3 regions of the Absicoccus intestinalis genome follow, and region 2 is predicted to be linked to each of the others. Evidence: a T-box and tRNA genes for the amino acid it is inferred to sense, from the RefSeq annotation. Region 2 holds a T-box; the other regions hold tRNA genes.
What was found. The T-box of region 2 lies ahead of leuS (leucine--tRNA ligase). A T-box ahead of a tRNA ligase gene usually reads a tRNA of that ligase, here a tRNA-Leu.

Region 1 (6,585 bases), on a different contig from region 2:
TTGCGTGAATTATCGTATATGGGAGCCAGCGTATTGCATGAAGATGCCATTTTCCCGGCCAAAGAGAAAAATATACCGATCCATATTTTAAATACCAACCGGCCACAAGACAAAGGAACGATCATTCAAGAAAATATCGATCAACCAAGTGAATATCCCATTACGGGCATTGCCGGTAAGACCGGTTTCACAAGCATTCTTGTCTATAAGAAACATATGTCCAATGAAGTGGGTTACATTCGTAAAGTCTTATCCATCTTAGAAGATTATCGCATTTCGATTGAACATATTCCAAGTTCCATTGATTCCTTCAGCATTGTAGTTGCAGATAAAGATGTAGAAGATATATTATATGAAATGGTCGCACGTATCAAAACAGAATTAAAACCTGATCGTGTACGTGCAAAATCCGGTCTTGCTTTGATTTCAACCGTTGGTCGTAACATGTCATCCAAACCAGGTACTTCTGGTCGTTTATTTGGCGCACTAGGTTCCAATCATATCAATATCAGCATGATTGCTCAAGGCAGTGATGAAATGAATATTACAGTGGGTGTCAAAGAAGAAGATTTCAAAAAGACCATTCAAGTCATTTATGACACGTTTGTTACAAAAGAAGGAGAATAGATCATGAAAATCGCAATTGTTGGTGCAACCGGTGCTGTAGGTCAGCAAATGTTGCAATGTTTAGAAGAAAGAAACGTTCCTGGTGAATTGAAATTATTAGCTTCCGCTCGTTCGGTTGGTAAAACATTTACATATAAAGGTCAAGAAATTGCTGTTGAAGAACTTTGTGAAGACTCTTTTCAAGATGTCGATTATGCTTTGGGGGCAACTGGCAATGATATCACAAAAAAATGGATGCCCTGGGCACAAAAAAATCATGTGATCGTAGTGGATAATTCCAGTGCTTATCGTTTAGATAAAGATGTCCCTTTGGTCATCCCGGAAATCAATCCAGAAGATATTCAAAATCATCATGGTTTGATTGCCAATCCCAATTGTGCAACCATCATTGCGTTGGTTGCTTTAAATGCCCTTCGTAAAGAATTTGGCATCAAACGCATGATCGTTTCTACGTATCAAGCCGTTTCGGGGGCAGGTGTGAAAGGTATCCACGATCTAGAAGTACAGTCCAAAGATCCAAGCGTACCTAGTACGGCTTTCCCTTATCAAATTGCTTATAACTTAATTCCTCAAATTGGTGATTTTGATGATCAAGGCATCTCTAAAGAAGAATGGAAAATGCAAAATGAAGGTCGTAAGATCTGGCATGATGAAAACTTGCTCGTTAGTTGTACTTGTGTTCGTGTGCCTATCTTCCGTAGTCATAGCGAAAGCATTTTCATCGAATGTGAAAAAGAAGTGGATGTTGAAAAAGCTCGCGCATTGATCAATCAAGCGGCCGGATGTGTCTTAAAAGATGATCCTAAAAAGGGTATCTATCCAATGCCATTGGATACAACCAATCAAGATCTTGTCTATGTTGGTCGTTTCCGTAAGGATATCTCCGATCCAACTGGCCATAGCTTATCGCTATTCTGCTGTGGCGATCAGATTCGCAAAGGTGCTGCCACCAACGCTGTACAAATCTTACAAGAATTGATCAAGTAACAAAACCCAGACCATTCTGGGTTTTTTCTTATGCAGAAAAAAAGTCGTGTATTTCACACGACTAATGACGAACATGGACATAAGCAATCAATGGTGATGAACACTGTACACTGGTAATAACGGTTTGGTTCCCATTCCATCCTCCATGGACAGCCTGGCCATTACCAATATAGACGGAAACATGTCCTTGATACACACAGATATCACCCGGAACTGGATTGTCCGTTCGGTCCCCTAAGGACAAGTATTCTTCTGGCCATCCATGAAAATCAATGCCTACCGCTTTTAATGAATTCGTGACAAGCATCGTACAATCTTGGCTCACTCCCACTTGTGCTTTAGCCGCTTGGGCAATTTTGTCATAAAAATCATCTTTATTGACATGAACAGTCAATGTGGTTTCTGCCTGGCCACCTGATTTATTGGTTGCGGTAGCCGTTACTGTATATGTACCAATTTTAGAATAATCGACACTGCCTGAAAAAGAAAGGGTCGCATCTTCATCTGTGGATACATAAGAAGATAGATCCACTGTTTTATTTTCAACAGTATCGATCGTAGTTTGGCTAACTTCTAAATTTGGTTTTGGTGCCACTACAGATACTGTCGTTTTCTTCTGTTCTGTTGATGGCAATATTGTATTCTTTTTCGAAAGTTTAAAAACGACGTTTTGGTCCCCTTTTTCATCGAGCTCCAATCCCGAAACTTCCATTCGGTATGTTTTCGATTCATAAGTCATGACCTCTTGGTCTTGAATCAAACTTGTATTTTTGTACTTCATAGTTCCCATGTTTTCGGTATACATTTTTTCGAAAACCGGAATGACTGAACTCTTATCTTTATAATCAACTTTGTATGTGCTCCCCTCGTTGGCAAATACAGGTGTGGCCAATGAACCTAGGCATGAAATAGATGCGAAAATCATGGCCCATCTTTTTGCGTAACGCATTAAATCCCTCCATTCTTTCATAAAGCCTTTTTTATGTAATCATGAATTTCCATCAAATTCCACTTTTTAGCCTAAAAACACACAATTTCACACAGGATTTCCCACTTTTTGAGACAAAATAAAGAAAAAGCGCTTCCATTTTACCACTTCTGGAAGCACTTGATTTTCTTATGGTGCGGCCGATGCGATTTGAACGCACACAGAAATAATTTCCACAGCCCCCTCAAAGCTGCGTGTCTACCGATTCCACCACGACCGCGTGTAGTCTTATTTTAATCTATTTTTTCCAATTTGGCTACACATTCTATACCATTTGTTTGACAAAATAAATCGACGGGTTGCACATATTGGCAATCATAGCCCACCTGTGCAAAACTTTGGATATCTCGTGCTAATGTCTTTGGGTTACAAGACACATAGATCACACGTTGTGGATCTAATTTCGCAATATCTTCAATGCCTTGTTTATTCATCCCTTTTCGTGGTGGATCCACAAAAACAACATCAACATTTTGTTTTTGTTCTTTCATGGCATGTGCAAACTGACTGGCATCCATACAATAATAAGACCCATTATGGAGATCGTTTAACGCATAATTTTCTTTCGCATTTTCCACCGCTTCGGGCACAATTTCTACCCCAATCACTTGTTTCACATAAGAGGCCGCCATCATTCCAATGGTTCCGGTTCCAGCATAGAGATCGATGACCGTCATGGATGGATCCAAGCAAGCTGCCTGCAACGCTTGTTGGTATAAGACTTCCATTTGCATCGAATTGACTTGAAAAAACGCTTTGAAATGCAAACGTACTTGGTTTTCGAAACAGGTAGCCAAGATATATGGCTTTCCATATAATACCTCGTACTCTTCGCCTAAGATCACATTGTCTTTTCGCGTATTTCGATTATAAACAATGCTTGCCACATGATCAAATGTAGCCACACAATCTTTCACCAATGGCTCCCAATCGTTTTTTTGTTGACCAATCAAAACAATTTGTGATTGGTGCGTGGACGAACAATATCGTATATATATATGTCGTAAACCTTGTGCGAGTCGAGGTGTTAAATGTTGTTGAAACCATTCATACAAGTCATTGATCACAGGATCTTGAATGGCACAGCGTTGAATAGGAACAATGTCATTGGAATGTAGACGATAAAAACCCATGACCACCTTATCCGAATGAATCTGAATCGGAAATTGGGCCTTATTCCGATAGGCATAGGGTGTATTCATGCCCAATGGATATCGAACTTCTTGTTCCGGCATCCAATCCTGTACCATTTTTTGTTTATAAGCCAATTGAGCTGGATAGCGCATATGTTGCAACTGACATCCACCACACGTCTTAGCAACCGGACAAACCGGTTCGATCCGATCCGGACTGGGCTTGATGACTTCTATCAATCGTGCATAGGCATATTTTTTACAAACCTTCGTGATTCCTACTTTTACTTCTTCTTGAGCTAATACATTGGGAACAAAAACAACCCATCCATCAATACGAGCCACGCCATAAGCCATATTCGTTAGATCAAGGATCTGGGTCGTATATACTTCATTTTTCTTCATGTTCACATTCTAAACAATTTATTTGTAGATATCAATTGACGAATGCGTATATTCGTTGTATATATATTTAGCATGCTAAATAATAGGAGGAGTTATGTTTCATTATGGATATTATTTTAAGCATATTAACATAGAAATTAATAAATATATTCAGCAACGTTTGCAATCGTTTGATTTGACCAAACCACAATTGGATATTTTATTTATTCTACATCAACAAGAGGATCATCGCATCACCTTAAAAGAACTACAAGATCAGTTGCAACTTTCGTATCCGACCCTAACGGGGCTTGTCCATCGGTTGGAATACAAAGGCTATGTCTATCGCAGTCTCAGTAAGAAAGATAAACGAATTCGGTATATCAATGAAACGGAAGAGGCACAAAAGATCCATCATCAAATTTGTCTTGTATTTGAAGATATGGAATCGCAATTGATGAAAAATATCGATGTAGATTCCCAAGCGTCATTACGATCGATGCTGATACAAATTTTACAAAATATAGAAATGGAGGAAAAACCATGTTAAAAACGATTCTTTCTGAACTAAAAGAATACAAACGTGCTACCATTGTTACCCCGTTGTGGGTCATTGTCGAAGCCTTGATGGAAGTTTTTATTCCCTATCAATTAGCCATCATGGTCGATGAAGGCATTCAAAAAGGCAATCTACACGTTGTTGGTATAAGTGCTGCATTGATGTTGGCCGCTGCTATCCTTTCTTTATATTGTGGGTTCCAAAGTGGTAAATATGCAGCCTATGCATCCACTGGATTTGCGAAAAATCTTAGAAAAGCGGAATATAAAAATATTTCCAATTTTTCTTTTAAAGAAATTGATCACTATTCCACGGGTTCATTGATCACGCGTATGACAACCGATGTTACCAATGTGCAAATGGCATTCATGATGGTCATTCGTACATGTGCTCGTGCACCCATGATGCTCATTGCTTCTTTGGTGATGACCTTTTTGATCAATCGCAAGATCGCCCTGATTTTTTTAGGCGTCAGTCTTTTTCTCGCCCTTGTCTTATTTGGCGTCATCTTTATTGTCCGTCCCATCTTCAATCGTTTATTCAAAAAATACGATGCCTTAAATGCACGTATCCAAGAAAATATAACCGGTATTCGAGTCGTCAAATCCTTTGTGCGGGAACCTTATGAAATTCATAAATTTGAAGATACCAGCCAAAACTTATTCAAGATACAACGATTAGCGGAACGTATCTTAAGCATCAACTCACCAGCCATGCAACTTTCTGCTTATATCATGATTTTAGGGATTGCCTGGGTTGGTGCTCACATGATCGTGAGTTCCCAATTGACAACCGGTCAATTAATGACTTTATTGACCTATGTCATGAACATCTTATTCGCATTGATGATGTTATCGATGGTCGTCGTCATGGTATCGATGTCCATTGCTTCTGGTCAAAGAATCAGTGAAGTATTAACGCAAAAAAGTTCGATCGTGTCCCCTGAAAATGCGATCAATTCGGTTGCCGATGGCAGCATTCAATTTGATCATGTCTATTTTGATTATGGTAAAAACGATAAAGAAGATGAGCATGTTTTGAGTGATATCAATATTTCCATTCCTACTGGTTCGACCGTGGGCATATTTGGTGCTACCGGAAGCTCAAAATCAAGTTTTGTTCAATTGATTCCTCGTCTATATGATGTCACGTCCGGATCCATCCGAGTCGGTGGTATCGATGTTCGAAAGTATGATCTGGAAGTGTTGCGTGATAATGTCGCCATGGTCCTTCAAAAAAATATCTTGTTTTCTGGTTCTATCAAAGAAAATATGCGTTGGGGAAATCCAAATGCGAGTGATGAAGAAATTCTAGAAGCTTGTCAGTGGGCACAGGCCGATGAATTTATTCAAAAAATGCCTGAAAAATACGATAGTCATATTGAACGTGGTGGAGCCAATGTTTCGGGTGGCCAACGACAACGTTTATGTATTGCCCGTGCTTTATTGAAAAAACCAAAAATCTTGATCTTGGATGATTCTACCAGTGCTGTTGATACCAAGACAGATGCGTTGATTCGTCAGGCTTTTAAAGAAAAAGTACCCCATATCACACGCTTGATCATTTCTCAACGAATCAGTTCCATCCAAGATGCGGATATGATCATTGTTTTAAACAATGGAAAGATCGATGCCATCGGTAATCATGAAACCTTATTGAAGACATCACCAACATATAAAGAAACATTTGAAGCTCAACAAGAAGGAGGAGGTGATTTTGATGAAGCAGAATAGTTTAGTCCGTATCGTAAAAGAAGTCATTCATAATTATCCTATACATTGTCTACTCGTATTGATCTTCATCATCCTTTCATCATTGGCCAGTGTCTATGGCAGTATGTTCCTGCAACAATTGGTCGATGACTACATTACCCCATTGATTGATCAGACCCATCCCAATTACACGCC
Region 2 (6,585 bases):
CCCCATCGATTTCGACATTGACCCAATCGGTTAAATGTGCCAATGGACTTTCGCCATTATCGCTTGGTTGATAATTATTTGTAGCTGGTAATTCCAATGGCAATTCATCCAATTCAACAGCGCGTTGCGTACCATCTTCCATATTGATGATAGGAATTGGTTCTCCCCAATATCTTTGTCTAGAGAATAACCAATCACGAAGTTTATAGGTTGTTTTAGCTTCACCACAATGATGTTCTTCCAACCATGCCAACATCTTCTTAATGGCATCTTCTTTGTTCAAACCATCCAACCATTCGGAATTGATATGTACACCATCTTCGGTATAGGCTTCTTTAGAAATATCACCACCAGCCAATACTTGAATGATTGGTAAATCAAATTTTTTCGCAAATTCATAGTCACGTGTATCATGGGCAGGAACAGCCATGATAGCTCCGGTTCCATAGCTTGCCAATACATAATCCGAAATCCAGATTGGAATTTTCTTACCATTGACAGGATTGATGGCATAAGCCCCTGTAAATACACCCGTTTTGTCTTTATTTAAATCAGTACGTTCCAAATCGGATTTCGTTGCACAAATCTTTTTATAGGCATCAACGGCTTCTTTTTGTTCTGGTGTCGTGATTTCATCGACAAATGGATGTTCCGGAGACATAACACAATAGGTAGCTCCAAACAATGTATCACAACGAGTGGTGAAGACCGTAAATTCTTTGTCGTATCCATCAATTTTGAAAACGACATTAGCACCTTGTGATTTTCCAATCCAGTTCTTCTGCATTTCAATAGTTGATTGCGGCCAATCCAATAATTTCAAATCATCCAATAAACGTTCCGCATAGGCAGTGATTCTCAATACCCATTGACGCATTGGTTTACGAATGACTGGATATCCACCACGCTCACTTTTACCATCAATGACTTCTTCGTTCGCTAAGACGGCTTTTAATTCTGGACACCAGTTAACTGGAATTTCATCCACGTAGGCTAAACCTTTTTTATATAATTGCAAAAAGATCCATTGTGTCCATTTATAATAGGATGGATCGGACGTATTGACTTCACGATCCCAATCGTAACTAAATCCTAAGGATTGGATTTGGGTACGGAAATGATCGATATTTCGTTTCGTAAAGGTAGCCGGATGATGTCCTGTCTGGATGGCATATTGTTCAGCTGGCAAACCAAAGGCATCCCATCCCATTGGATGCAGAACATTATATCCTTCCATTCTTTTTTTACGAGCAATAATATCAGTTGCCGTATATCCTTCTGGATGACCTACATGTAAACCTTGGCCACTTGGATACGGAAACATATCCAATACATAATACTTTGGCTTAGAAAAATCAGATGTATCACATTTAAATGTTTTCTCATCTAACCATCTCTTTTGCCATTTTTTCTCAATTGTCTGATGATCGTACATTTTCTCCTCCTACAATAAAAAAACGCCCTTATCTAAGGACGTTTGAAACGCGGTACCACCTTAGTTATCAAATATAACATTTGATCACTCAACTCTTTTAACGCAAGAGAACGGATAACATTACTTATCAGCTCCTTAGCAAGTTCAAGGTCATTTCTTCCTGATTTTCACCAACCATCAAGTCTCTACAAACAAATGATACCTTTACTACTCTAATTCTTCGCCTATGCTTCGATTTTACCTTTTTTTTAAAACAGAGTCAATATCCATCGAAATGATTGCTTGATCATCATAATAAATCTTCATGGTCACGATACGATTGGCTTTGGCATAGGTACATTCCACATAGGTTTTATGATCGTGGAAGGAAACCGATATGCCATCAATAGACACATTCTTTTCATCCATTCGCGACGTTCCACAACGCAGAGCCATTTGGTTTTGACGTATCATGGCCTTAGCGTAAGATATACACGATAAATCAATCACATTTTGTTTTCCACATTGAACCAAAGCGACTTGCTGTAAAGTCTCTAAGGATAAAACACTCATTATTTGCATTAATAACACAAAACAAACCAATGCGATCCAGGTGCTATACCCATTCATAGATCTGATAGGTTTGTTTGTTTCCTTGCTGATCAATCGTAAGATAAATTCCCTTTTCTTGTTTCTGAAATGTTGCCCCATCAATATTCTCCATCCATATTTCATAGCCTGGTTGTTTGACCAAACGATGCTTATCATAACCGATTTGATAGGTTTCATGGTTCATATCAATAATCAATATACCTTCTTGTACATGGCAAGTGGCTAAAGCACAGCGTTGTCGTAACTGAAGGATAGCAACTTCTATCTGAATGGTTTGGCGAGATGTATACATATGATACACACTCAGAATCAAAACAAACGCCAACATACTTACTAATAGCGATACATACAAAGACAATAAAGCTTCAATCAGCGTAAAACCATTTCGTTTCGATTTCATCATCGATCCTGCTTTCTGCATTGGATTTGGCTAAACCCGCCATCATTACCACCAACAATACACAAATGGATACAATCAAAAAAGCCAAGAGAGCTTCGGCCAAAGTGAAACCATTTTTATTCAAGGCGACCACGTCCAGATCCCAATTGAAAAATCAAACGACTCGATGTTTTTCCTTGATAACAGGTAATGGTTAACGCATTCGAGATATTTCCTTTCGCATTGTAGTGATAGGTAGCCGACTCACAAGATACACTAGATGGATAACGAAGCGAATGTCCATCGAAAGAAACCGAATGATCCGACCAAATTACGGATACTTCCCGTTTTTCACGCATGGCTCTTTCTTGCATGAGGATGCTTTGATCCAACATTTGTTTCATAAACAAACGCAAACTCGGACGATAGGGTCTTACTTGTATGGCCAGGATACAAAAAATCATCAATACAAATAGAGTTTGGAGCATAGTAAATCCATTATTGGGCTTTCGCATCTCCATTCACGATCACCACCTGCTTGCCATTGGGACATGTATCTTGTCCTTTTTTGAGATAGCCACCCGAAATTAGATCCGATACAGAAGTCGGTGTTTTATCGTGATCAATTTCATACAATAGGATTTGCGAGTTCACAATATCCAATAAGGCATTACATCCTTTGGCACGAATAATTTTTTCTTTTTGCTGGATATTAGGTAAAGTAATCAATAAAAGAACCGCAACAATCAACATGACAATCATCATTTCTAATACCGTAAACGCATTTTTCTTTTTCATGCAACCTCCTAGAACGTCTGTAATAAATTTAACGGTAATAATAAAACTTGATAGAAAACCAATACCAAGATAGCCACACTGGTATAAGAAAACAATTGAACAAATAAAATATATTTTTTGATGTGTGCTTGTATGTCATATAATGTACGCGATTGATAGATGGGTAAAATATGTAGCAAATTGGAACTGTTCATTCCCAATTGAATACAACGCATAAATAATGGATCCTTTCCAAATTCGCTATTAAGTGCATCCAACAAGGATACCCCTTTTTCTAATTGCGATTGAATATGTATCGCATTGGTCTTGGTTGCTTTCATTTTGGTCATCGTTTGAATGCATACTTGAGTCGAACAACCATTTTCTAATAGAGCACACCATATTAAAGAAAACGAATAATAATCAATGGATCGAAACAAGGGCAATGTTTCGATTTTATTCTGTAGGAATGGAATCCAATGTCGACAAATAAAACCAAGAATCAATAAAAGTAACAGCACAAATAAAAAGGTATAGCCAATCTGAAGCGCACGGACCAATCCCATGGATGTAGAGGAGGAATCATAAGTCAACAAAGACGGTATGATCGTTTGTGAAAAGAAGAGAATGAGTCCATAGGAAAAAAGAAAGAGAAAGGTTGGGTAGGCCAGTGCGCGTAGAACTTTTGTCTTTAATTCAGATTGAACTGTATCTAAAGCATCCGTACAACGGATGGCTTTATCAAAAGGTAGTGATTGGCATAAAATATGTAAGGTTTGAAAATATGGTTCTTTGGTATTGACACACAACATGTCAACCAATGATTTTCCTTGAGCCAAACCAGCTAATATTTTTTTGTGTTCTTTAAAACTTAATTCAATCATGGTTACCGTATCCAAACCATGTTGATTCAATAACGCAAATTGTTTGATTTCATCCTTTGAGATCTTGTATGTCCAATTCGGCTTGTTTGTCAGTGATATCTCCTTGGATAAGAGCTTTGCGAATGGCTTGATCCAAAGTGATATGCGTCGGTGAATAGGCATCGTTTTCCAAGACATAGCGCAGTTCCTTTCCTGTCAGTAATTCATAAATACATTGTTTGGAAGAAGCAGAAGACATATATAATCGTTGGGCTAAGATGGCTGTTAGCGTTGTTTTTAACTCGTATTTGGCAATACCAAAATCCATCATACGTGAAATACTTTCTTTTCCATTTTTGGCATGTAACGTTGTAAAGACCATATGTCCCGTCAACGCCGCGCGTATGACCATCTTCGCTGTATAACTATTACGCGTTTCTCCAATCAAAATCACATCGGGATCGTGTCGTAATAATTCTTCGATTCCGCATTCATACGTAAATCCTTGAGATGGATTGATTTCCAATTGTAGATAGGATGGATCGTCAATTTCAATGGGATCTTCTAAGCTCACCACTTTATAACGTTTATTTAGAGCAATTTCATGTAGAATGGCATGCAAGGTAGTGGTCTTTCCTGAATTGGTGGGTCCTACACATAAAACCAAACCTTGACGAATGGTTGTTAATTGATGTAAGAACTGTCTTTGTGATACATCCAACGTTAAATCTTCAATTTTCAGATCCATTTGCGTATGAAGCAAGCGCAAAACACCTGTTTGGATATCGTGATTGTAGATGACACTGAATCGACAAAAAATATCATGATAGACAAATTGTCCACTTTGCGGTATCCATGGATTGGTTAAATCAAAACGAGCATGAAATTTCAAGAATTCAAAAAAAGCAGGTTTCCATACATTTTGATCAATATCTATTAATCCTTGCATCGTACGTAATTGAATATGTAACTGTCCATGACTACAAGTAAAATGAATATCACTGGCTCGTTTATCAAGGGCTAATTGAATCAATGCATCTAATAGTTCTTCCATGTACTCTAATACGGACAGAAAAAAAAGAAGTACAAAATATGTACTTCCATTATTCCATCATGGAATTCCATTGTTTTTCATGTTCCAGGGTCGATGCCGGTCCATGTCCAGGATATACGATATAGTTGATATAGAGTTTCTTTAGGGTATGAAGCGATTCATTCATTTGTGAATACGAACCAGTTGGCATGTCTACCCTTCCACAAGAACCCATAAATAGTGTATCTCCCGAAAACATATACTGATCAATCAAAAATACACAAGAACCTCGTGTATGTCCTGGTGTATGAAGAACTTCCAATTCAAAGGCACCAATTTTACATTTTGGCAGTGTTAGAGCCGTTGGTGAAACTTTGCATCGAAAAGGCATACCAAAGTAAGATGATACGTTCAATTTGTCATCATCAAAGAAATCAAATTCACTGGAATGCACATAAACAGGTACGGGATGTTTTTCTAAAATACTGGGAATTCCACCAATATGATCAAAATGTGCATGGGTCAATGCGATGGCATCCAATACGGCATTCTCAGATTTTAAAATGGCATCCAAATCATCAAATGGTCCACCCGGATCAATAACCAGTGCATGTCCTTCATTAATCAAAACATAGCAATTGGTATCGATGGGACCAAGCATACGTGTAATTACTTTCATAACGTTCACATATATAAAAAAGACCGAAAACGGTCTTTTTTATCTTTTCTCCTTATGTTCAGTCATTTTATTGCATTTTGGACAATATTTTTTGATTGTCATGCGATCAGGATGTTTCTTTTTATTACGAGTACCAATGTAGTTTTCTTCTCCACATACAGAACACTTAAAAGTAATACGATCTCTCATTCGTCTCACACCTTTCCACGTTAACGATAGAATTGTATCAAAATTGCTTTCATTGTGCAAGAACAATTCATCATACATTGAAAAAGTGGGTCGAACCCACTTTTTCATTCGAATCAAAACAATGATCATTCATCATCTTTTCTTCTTCGTTTTAGACTCAGCAATAATCCGGCAGCCGCTAACATCGCTGCAGCATACGTACCACCAAAGGACTCAACACCAGTATTTGTATTTTCCTTATTGACTTTTTTAGGTGTCAAGATCTTATCGGATGTATGTCCTGGAACGATGACTGGGTCATCGCCGGTCGATGTTTTTGCACTTGCGGTTACATCATTCACAACCGAACCTTTTACTTGATCCGCTTCTGTTACGATATAACTTGTTGTCCATGTCTTAGATTCACCTGGTTGTAAGGATTCAATCGACCAAGTATCCTTTGTGAGAGGATCTTCTACCTTAATATCACGCAACTCAACATTACCATCATTTTCGGCTTTAATACGGTATGTGATTGTTTCACCCTTCGTATAACCGTCTTTATTTTGTGGTGTGCTTGTTGTTGTTTTCGTTAAGGTCAGATGCGGCTGACTCTTTTCTGTTTCATTCGTTACTTCACCTGGAGTCACATCTGGTTTG
Region 3 (6,585 bases), on a different contig from region 2:
GAATATTCTGGAAAGATCGGTGCGGCAAAATTATGAGATGCCTGATTGCCAAAGATTAAAGAGTCTGGCTCCATATAGATGGTCATATGTTCTAGGGTATAAGCAAATGCTTTGGCTTTACGCAAAATATATGGTTCGCCCTCGGTTTGTTGGAAAGATCGCGTATACAATACGGCTCTTTGGGAACAAATTGTGGCTTTGCGTTTTTCCATCTTTTCTCGAAGGCGTTTCGTACGCTCATTGATCATAGGCCAAACCTCCTTATTTTTTTACTTTTTCAAATCAAGTACAACAGGCACAGAACGATAACCAACACCCATACGATCGATACCCATATCAATTAATTTCAAGAAATGTTCACGTGTACGGATGCATCCAGAACCTTTGATTTTACATTTTCCTTGGTTTTCGTCCATGATCAATTGGATAACTTCTGGGGTAGCACCGACATTTTCATGTCCGGTTAAGAATCCAGTACTTGTCTTGATGAAATCGGCACCTGAATCCATGACACAATGGCATCCAGCCTTGATTTCTTCTTCTGTCAATGCATCGGTTTCCAAAATAACTTTCAGTTCACGTCCATATTTATGAGCGGCTTCGGCACATGCTTTTAAATCTTCTGTTACTTCATCTAATTTTCCAGAACGAATCTTACCAAAATTGGCAACGATATCTACTTCTTTTACTGTATCATATTTTGCGACGGCTTCAATCTGTTGTACTCGACTTTCTGTTGAGCTATCACCAAATGGGAAATCCGTCACTGGGCAAAGCATGGTATCGGATCCTTTCACATACGGTTCGCAAAGATCCATGTATCCTGGATTGATACAAATTGTGGCACATCCCAATTGCACACCGTCTTTGGTCAAATCAATAATTTCTTGTTCAGTAAATTCTGGTTTCAATACACTGTAATCAATGTATTGTGCTAATTCTCTCGTCGTCATTTCTTTTGCTGGTTTATTTGGTTTCATAGTATGTATTTTTGATAACTTTTGTTATCTTTCCTCCTTGCGACTATATAATAGCACATTATGTTCGTTATGAAACTATATTTTTTCGTTTATTTTCTTTTATGTTCGTTGTTAAGAAACTCTAAATAGCAAATCTGTGAAATACATATTATATACACCTATCTATCTTTCGCTATATCTGTCATAGCAGTAAAATATTAATAAAGAACATATAAATTATCCTGTAGAAGAAAGGATTCGAATCATGAAAAACGATATTACAACTATTCATTCTTCAAACAAACAAAAAGAAATAGCAAAAAAATGTCTTCTATTTCTATTCTCCCGATAAAAGATGAAGTAAAAATAGAAAAGGATGATAATTTTACAAAAATTCCTTATACTACTTTTTTAACATTGGGAGCAGGATTGGAACCTGTTGCCAATTTGTTACAAAAATTTGTTTTAGGAAATAATCAAAGTGGGTTATATTGGGTCAATGTTCCTAAAGGAACTCATTTAGCAAAACGAAGGAATGGCATTGGGTTGCTAGGAGCTGTTCTTAACAATGAAACAAACCAAGTGGTTGGGCAAGCCATACTACAAACAGCTCCTGTAGATCCTACCACACTTTTTATGATGGTAACTCTCTACGCTATTGAGTATAAATTAAGCGAAATCAACGAAGCGCAAAAAGATATCCAATCATTCTTAGAACAAAAGGAACACTCCGAGTTACAAGGAAGTTTAGTTTATTTAACAGATGTGATCAATACCTACAAATATAATTGGAACAATGAATTGTATCTCAAGAATAATCATTTAAAAACATTAGATATCAAAGAAAGAGCAGAACAGAAAATTGATTTTTTTCAAAGTCAAATTCGTAAAGAAATCACTGAAAAGGAATTCTTATTCCTGGATAAGGACGTAAAAAAGAAACTATATACTGTAAAAAATGACTTGGTCAATGATCAACTGAGTCTTTATCTTTTGTCTTTTGCTTCTTTGTTAGAAATTGTTTTAAGTGAATCATTTGATCCTGGTTATATTCAATCTGTTATTAACAAACTGTATCATTACTCATTGGAGTATCGAAAATTATACACAGAATGCTATGATATCATAGAAAAAGACGCAAAAAATTCTGTCGAATATGAAACTAGAAAAAGAATTTCTACTCTAAGCAAAGCCATGGGAAAAACAATTGAAAAAGCTCCATTATTAAGTAAGTCTCCCATCGATGAAGCTTTGATTTCTGCTTCTGATAAACTGATTTCTTTCAATAATGCTCATACAGAAATGATGATGAAAAAACTCCTTCAAAACCAGGGGGGATTTGTCAAACCATTCATCGATACTTTAACATCATTCCATAGTATCTATAGTCAGGATTTACAGTTTGCAATCGACGATGAACACATTTATATCCATCATGATTTAATCCATTGATATCTCACATACACATCAACAGAACATGGAATGAACAATACAATATGTAGTAGAAAAATATTCGAAAGACAAGATATAAGACATTATCAACCAATAAATACTAAAACACATAAAAAAAGCCCTTTTGATAAGGACTTCTTAGACATATGGTGCAGAAGAAGGGATTTGAACCCTCACAAGATTGCTCTTACTGCCGCCTGAAGACAGCGCGTCTGCCGTTCCGCCACTTCTGCAAGTGGCTTTATTATATCATGAACTTCAAAAAAAAGGACATATGTTTTTTCATATGTCCTCTTTCCTTAGAATAAACCAACGATTTTGCCGTTTTCGTCAATATCCATATCCAATGCACTCGGATGTTTTGGTAAACCTGGCATCGTCAATACTTTACCCGTCAATGCTACGATGAAACCAGCTCCTAAACTAGGACGTAATTCACGAACCGTGATTCTAAATCCAGTCGGACGACCCATGATCTTGCCATCATCGGTCAATGACATTTGGGTTTTGGCCATACAAATCGGTAATTCATTCCAACCCAATCGATTGAATGTTTCGATTTGTGCTTTGGCTTCATCCGTAAAATCGACTCCATCTGCCCCATATACTTTTTGGGCAATGGTATTGATCTTATCTTCGATCGAAGCATGGACATCATACAATGGCGCGTAAGTATTTGGTTGATCACAAAGATCGATCACTTGTTGTGCAAGATCCAATGCTCCTTCACCACCTTTTGCCCATACTTGGGACAAAGACATTGGATGACCATTTTCTTTACACCAATTTTCCAATGCTTCAATTTCTTTTTGTGAATCGGATTCAAATTGATTGATTGCAACAATATAAGGTAAACCAAATTTTTGGATCGTATCGATATGTTTTGCTAAGTTGCCACAACCCGCTAACATCGCATCCACATTTTCTTCTTTCAAATCTTCAAAGGCAACGCCACCATGTTGCTTCAATGCACGAATCGTTGCCACGATGACTACCGCATTTGGTTGTAAGTTGGCTAATCGACACTTGATATCCAAGAATTTTTCCGCACCTAGATCGGCACCAAAACCAGCTTCCGTTACGGTATAATCGGCCAATTCCAAACAAGCTTTTGTCGCAATGACCGAATTGCATCCATGGGCAATATTCGCAAATGGACCACCATGGATCAATACTGGATTATGTTCCAATGTTTGTACAACATTTGGCAATACGGCATCTTTCATGACCATCGCCATGGCACCTTGAATTCCTAGATCACGAACATAAACAGGATCGCCATCATATGTATAGGCTACTTGCATACGGGCAAAACGCTCTTTTAGATCCATCAAGTCATCAGCCAAACAAAGAGCAGCCATGACTTCCGATGCCACCGTGATGTTAAATCCATCTTTCCGCTCCACTCCATTGGCTTTTGAACCTTGCCCAATGGTAATATCACGAAGGGTACGATCATTCATATCTAAACACCGTTTAAATGTGACTTTCGTTGGATCTATATGTAATGGATTGCCTTGATGGATCGAATTATCTAAACAAGCACAAACTAAGTTATTCGTCGTTGTGATCGCATGCATATCCCCGGTAAAGTGTAAGTTGATATCTTCCATCGGTACGACTTGGGCATAGCCACCACCCGTTGCTCCTCCTTTTAAGCCAAAAACAGGCCCTAAACTTGGTTCACGCAAAGCCATCATCGTTTTCTTGCCTAAGCGATTCAAAGCATCACCTAAACCCACCGTTGTGGTACTCTTTCCTTCACCTGCTTTGGTTGGATTGATAGCTGTCACTAAGATCAACTTTCCATGTGGTCGATCTTGTATCGATTTCAAATAATCAAACGATAATTTTGCTTTATATTTCCCATAATACTCCAAAGCATCTTCGGGAATGCCAATTTTTGCAGCTACTTTTTGAATCGGTTCCATTGGTGTTGCTTGAGCAATCTCTAAATCTGTCATTAGTCCATATCCTTCTTTCCAATATCATGACGATAAAATAAATCAGTACATTGAATACGTTCTACATCTTGGTATGTTTTTTCAAATGCTTCTTCTAGTGTATCAGCCATGTTCGTAACCATCAAAACTCGACCACCATCGGTCACCAAATTTCCATCTTGCATCTTGGTTCCCATATGATAAACATAACCATTTAGATCATCCGGAATTTCAATCACAGCTCCCTTGGTAGAACTTTGTGGATAATTGGTACTTGCCATGACCACACCATGACTCACTTGTTTTGTCCATTTTAGATCCACAGGTTTATCATCCATGACATCTAACATCGCTTGAACGAAATCGCTTTCTAAGCGAGGTAGAATCACTTCGGCTTCGGGATCACCAAAACGTGCATTAAATTCAATTGTTTTCACGCCATCTTTGGTTTCCATCAAGCCACCATATAGGAATCCCGTAAATGGTACGCCTTCTTTGACCATTGCGTTTGCCATTGGATAAATAATTTTTTCTAAGGCTTCTTCCTTTAAAGCCGGCGTGATCTTTTTTACGGGACTATAGGAACCCATACCACCGGTATTGGCACCAACATCACCATCCCCAACGGGTTTATGATCTTGGGCTACTTCTAAAGGATATACTTTATCGTTATGAACCAATGAAATCAATGAAAATTCAAAACCTACCAAACATTCTTCAATAACAACGCGATTGCCTTCAATCGCAAAGGCAACATCCAATGCTTCTTTGGCTTGATCTATGGTTTGACATACAGTAACCCCTTTTCCGGCTTTCAAACCATCTTCCTTAATGACAATGGGAGCGCCTTTGGCTTGTACATAAGCCCAAGCCTCTTCTTCTTGATCAAATGTTTGATACGCAGCTGTTGGAATATCATACTTAGCCATGATCTTCTTCGCAAAATCTTTACTCGATTCGACTTGTGTAGCTGCTTTCGTAGGGCCAAAAATCCGAAGTCCCGCATCTTGGAACGCATCAACGATTCCCAATGCCAATGTTGCTTCTGGACCAACAACCGTCAAATCCATGTGCTTTTCTTTCGCAAAAGCCACCAATCCATCAATATCACTATCACGGATATCTACACAATGCGCAAATTGAGCCATGCCTGGATTTCCAGGGGCCGCATATAATTCTGTACATAAAGGTGATTTGGAACAAGCCAATGCTAATGCATGTTCCCGACCGCCTTTTCCAACAACTAATATTTTCATAGTCTACTCCTTCTTTTCCTCATCGGTTTTATTGTACCAAAAAAATAGAGCCAAAAAGCTCTATTTTTAAAGTTTTAAAAATTGTTCGACATCCAAGACGAAAACGGTCGCGCCGCCAACGGTCACTTTTACGGGATAGGTTGAAAATGCGCCCATATCATAACCTGCTGTATTGGGAACCAGCTCTTCTCTTTGTGAAGAATACTTCCCAATGATCTCAATAGCGCGTTGTACTTTTTCAGCTTCACAACCAATCAATAAAGTGGTATTGCCAGCACGTAAGAATCCTCCGGTTGTTGCCAACTTGGTGACTTGATAAGATTCTTTATTCAAACCGCGAATCAACATACTACTATCATCATTGGAAACAATGGCTAAAATGAGTTTCATACGTACTTCCTCCTACCCTTATTATAATACAAATATTGGCTATTGATACTTTTTCATCTTGATCATACGATTGATGTGTTGCGCAGCAATGGCTCCATCATTGGTGGCCGTAACCACTTGACGAAGATCTTTATCCACAATATCGCCTGCCGCATAAATACCTGGTACTTTGGTCATACGATCTTGGTCTACGACCACATAGCCACGGGTATTCACAACATCCAAAGAAACCAAAGCAGAACTCATTGGATTTTCACCTTCATAAGGGAAGATTCCTTTTACGTCCAATGTGCGTTGTGTATGGGTCTTCAGATCTTCAATCACCAAACCGGTCACTTTGCCTTTTTCCATAATGACTTCTACTGGTTTTGCGTTTGTGATCTTCTCGATCTTTTCATCACCTTCAATCAATTTCTGATTGCTTGATTCAGCCGTATAATCATCGCCACGAACAACCATATAGATCTTATTGGCAAATTGTGATAAAAACGCCGTTTCTTCGATGGCAGAGTTATTGCCACCTACGACCGCTACTGGCTGATTTCTAAAGAAAGCACCATCACATACGGCACAAAAACTAACGCC

Region 1: it has a tRNA-Leu gene. The T-box ahead of leuS (leucine--tRNA ligase) is inferred to sense a tRNA for this amino acid. The anticodon was not compared.
Region 3: it has a tRNA-Leu gene. The T-box ahead of leuS (leucine--tRNA ligase) is inferred to sense a tRNA for this amino acid. The anticodon was not compared.

What each region holds. Positions count from the first base shown of each region.
Region 1 is NZ_JALBUS010000004.1:66,361-72,945, forward strand. Features, by position in the region: gene MOZ64_RS03495 (aspartate kinase) at 1-627, shown strand, start outside; gene MOZ64_RS03500 (aspartate-semialdehyde dehydrogenase) at 631-1,614, shown strand; gene MOZ64_RS03505 (NlpC/P60 family protein) at 1,676-2,563, opposite strand; tRNA gene MOZ64_RS03510 (tRNA-Leu) at 2,735-2,822, opposite strand; gene rlmD (23S rRNA (uracil(1939)-C(5))-methyltransferase RlmD) at 2,836-4,140, opposite strand; gene MOZ64_RS03520 (MarR family winged helix-turn-helix transcriptional regulator) at 4,235-4,669, shown strand; gene MOZ64_RS03525 (ABC transporter ATP-binding protein) at 4,663-6,411, shown strand; gene MOZ64_RS03530 (ABC transporter ATP-binding protein) at 6,398-6,585, shown strand, end outside.
Region 2 is NZ_JALBUS010000003.1:108,965-115,549, forward strand. Features, by position in the region: gene leuS (leucine--tRNA ligase) at 1-1,435, opposite strand, end outside; T-box leader at 1,467-1,665, opposite strand; gene MOZ64_RS02785 (hypothetical protein) at 1,673-1,987, opposite strand; gene MOZ64_RS02790 (competence type IV pilus minor pilin ComGF) at 2,031-2,429, opposite strand; gene MOZ64_RS02795 (prepilin-type N-terminal cleavage/methylation domain-containing protein) at 2,392-2,550, opposite strand; gene MOZ64_RS02800 (type II secretion system protein) at 2,543-2,926, opposite strand; gene comGC (competence type IV pilus major pilin ComGC) at 2,904-3,203, opposite strand; gene MOZ64_RS02810 (ATPase, T2SS/T4P/T4SS family) at 4,116-5,099, opposite strand; gene MOZ64_RS02815 (MBL fold metallo-hydrolase) at 5,149-5,757, opposite strand; gene rpmG (50S ribosomal protein L33) at 5,797-5,946, opposite strand; gene MOZ64_RS02825 (CLIPPER-2 domain-containing protein) at 6,072-6,585, opposite strand, start outside.
Region 3 is NZ_JALBUS010000002.1:182,258-188,842, forward strand. Features, by position in the region: gene MOZ64_RS02095 (glycyl radical protein) at 1-248, opposite strand, end outside; gene deoC (deoxyribose-phosphate aldolase) at 270-980, opposite strand; gene MOZ64_RS02105 (hypothetical protein) at 1,284-2,411, shown strand; tRNA gene MOZ64_RS02110 (tRNA-Leu) at 2,559-2,644, opposite strand; gene MOZ64_RS02115 (formate--tetrahydrofolate ligase) at 2,711-4,375, opposite strand; gene purD (phosphoribosylamine--glycine ligase) at 4,375-5,610, opposite strand; gene MOZ64_RS02125 (cyclic-di-AMP receptor) at 5,677-6,000, opposite strand; gene MOZ64_RS02130 (NAD(P)/FAD-dependent oxidoreductase) at 6,040-6,585, opposite strand, start outside.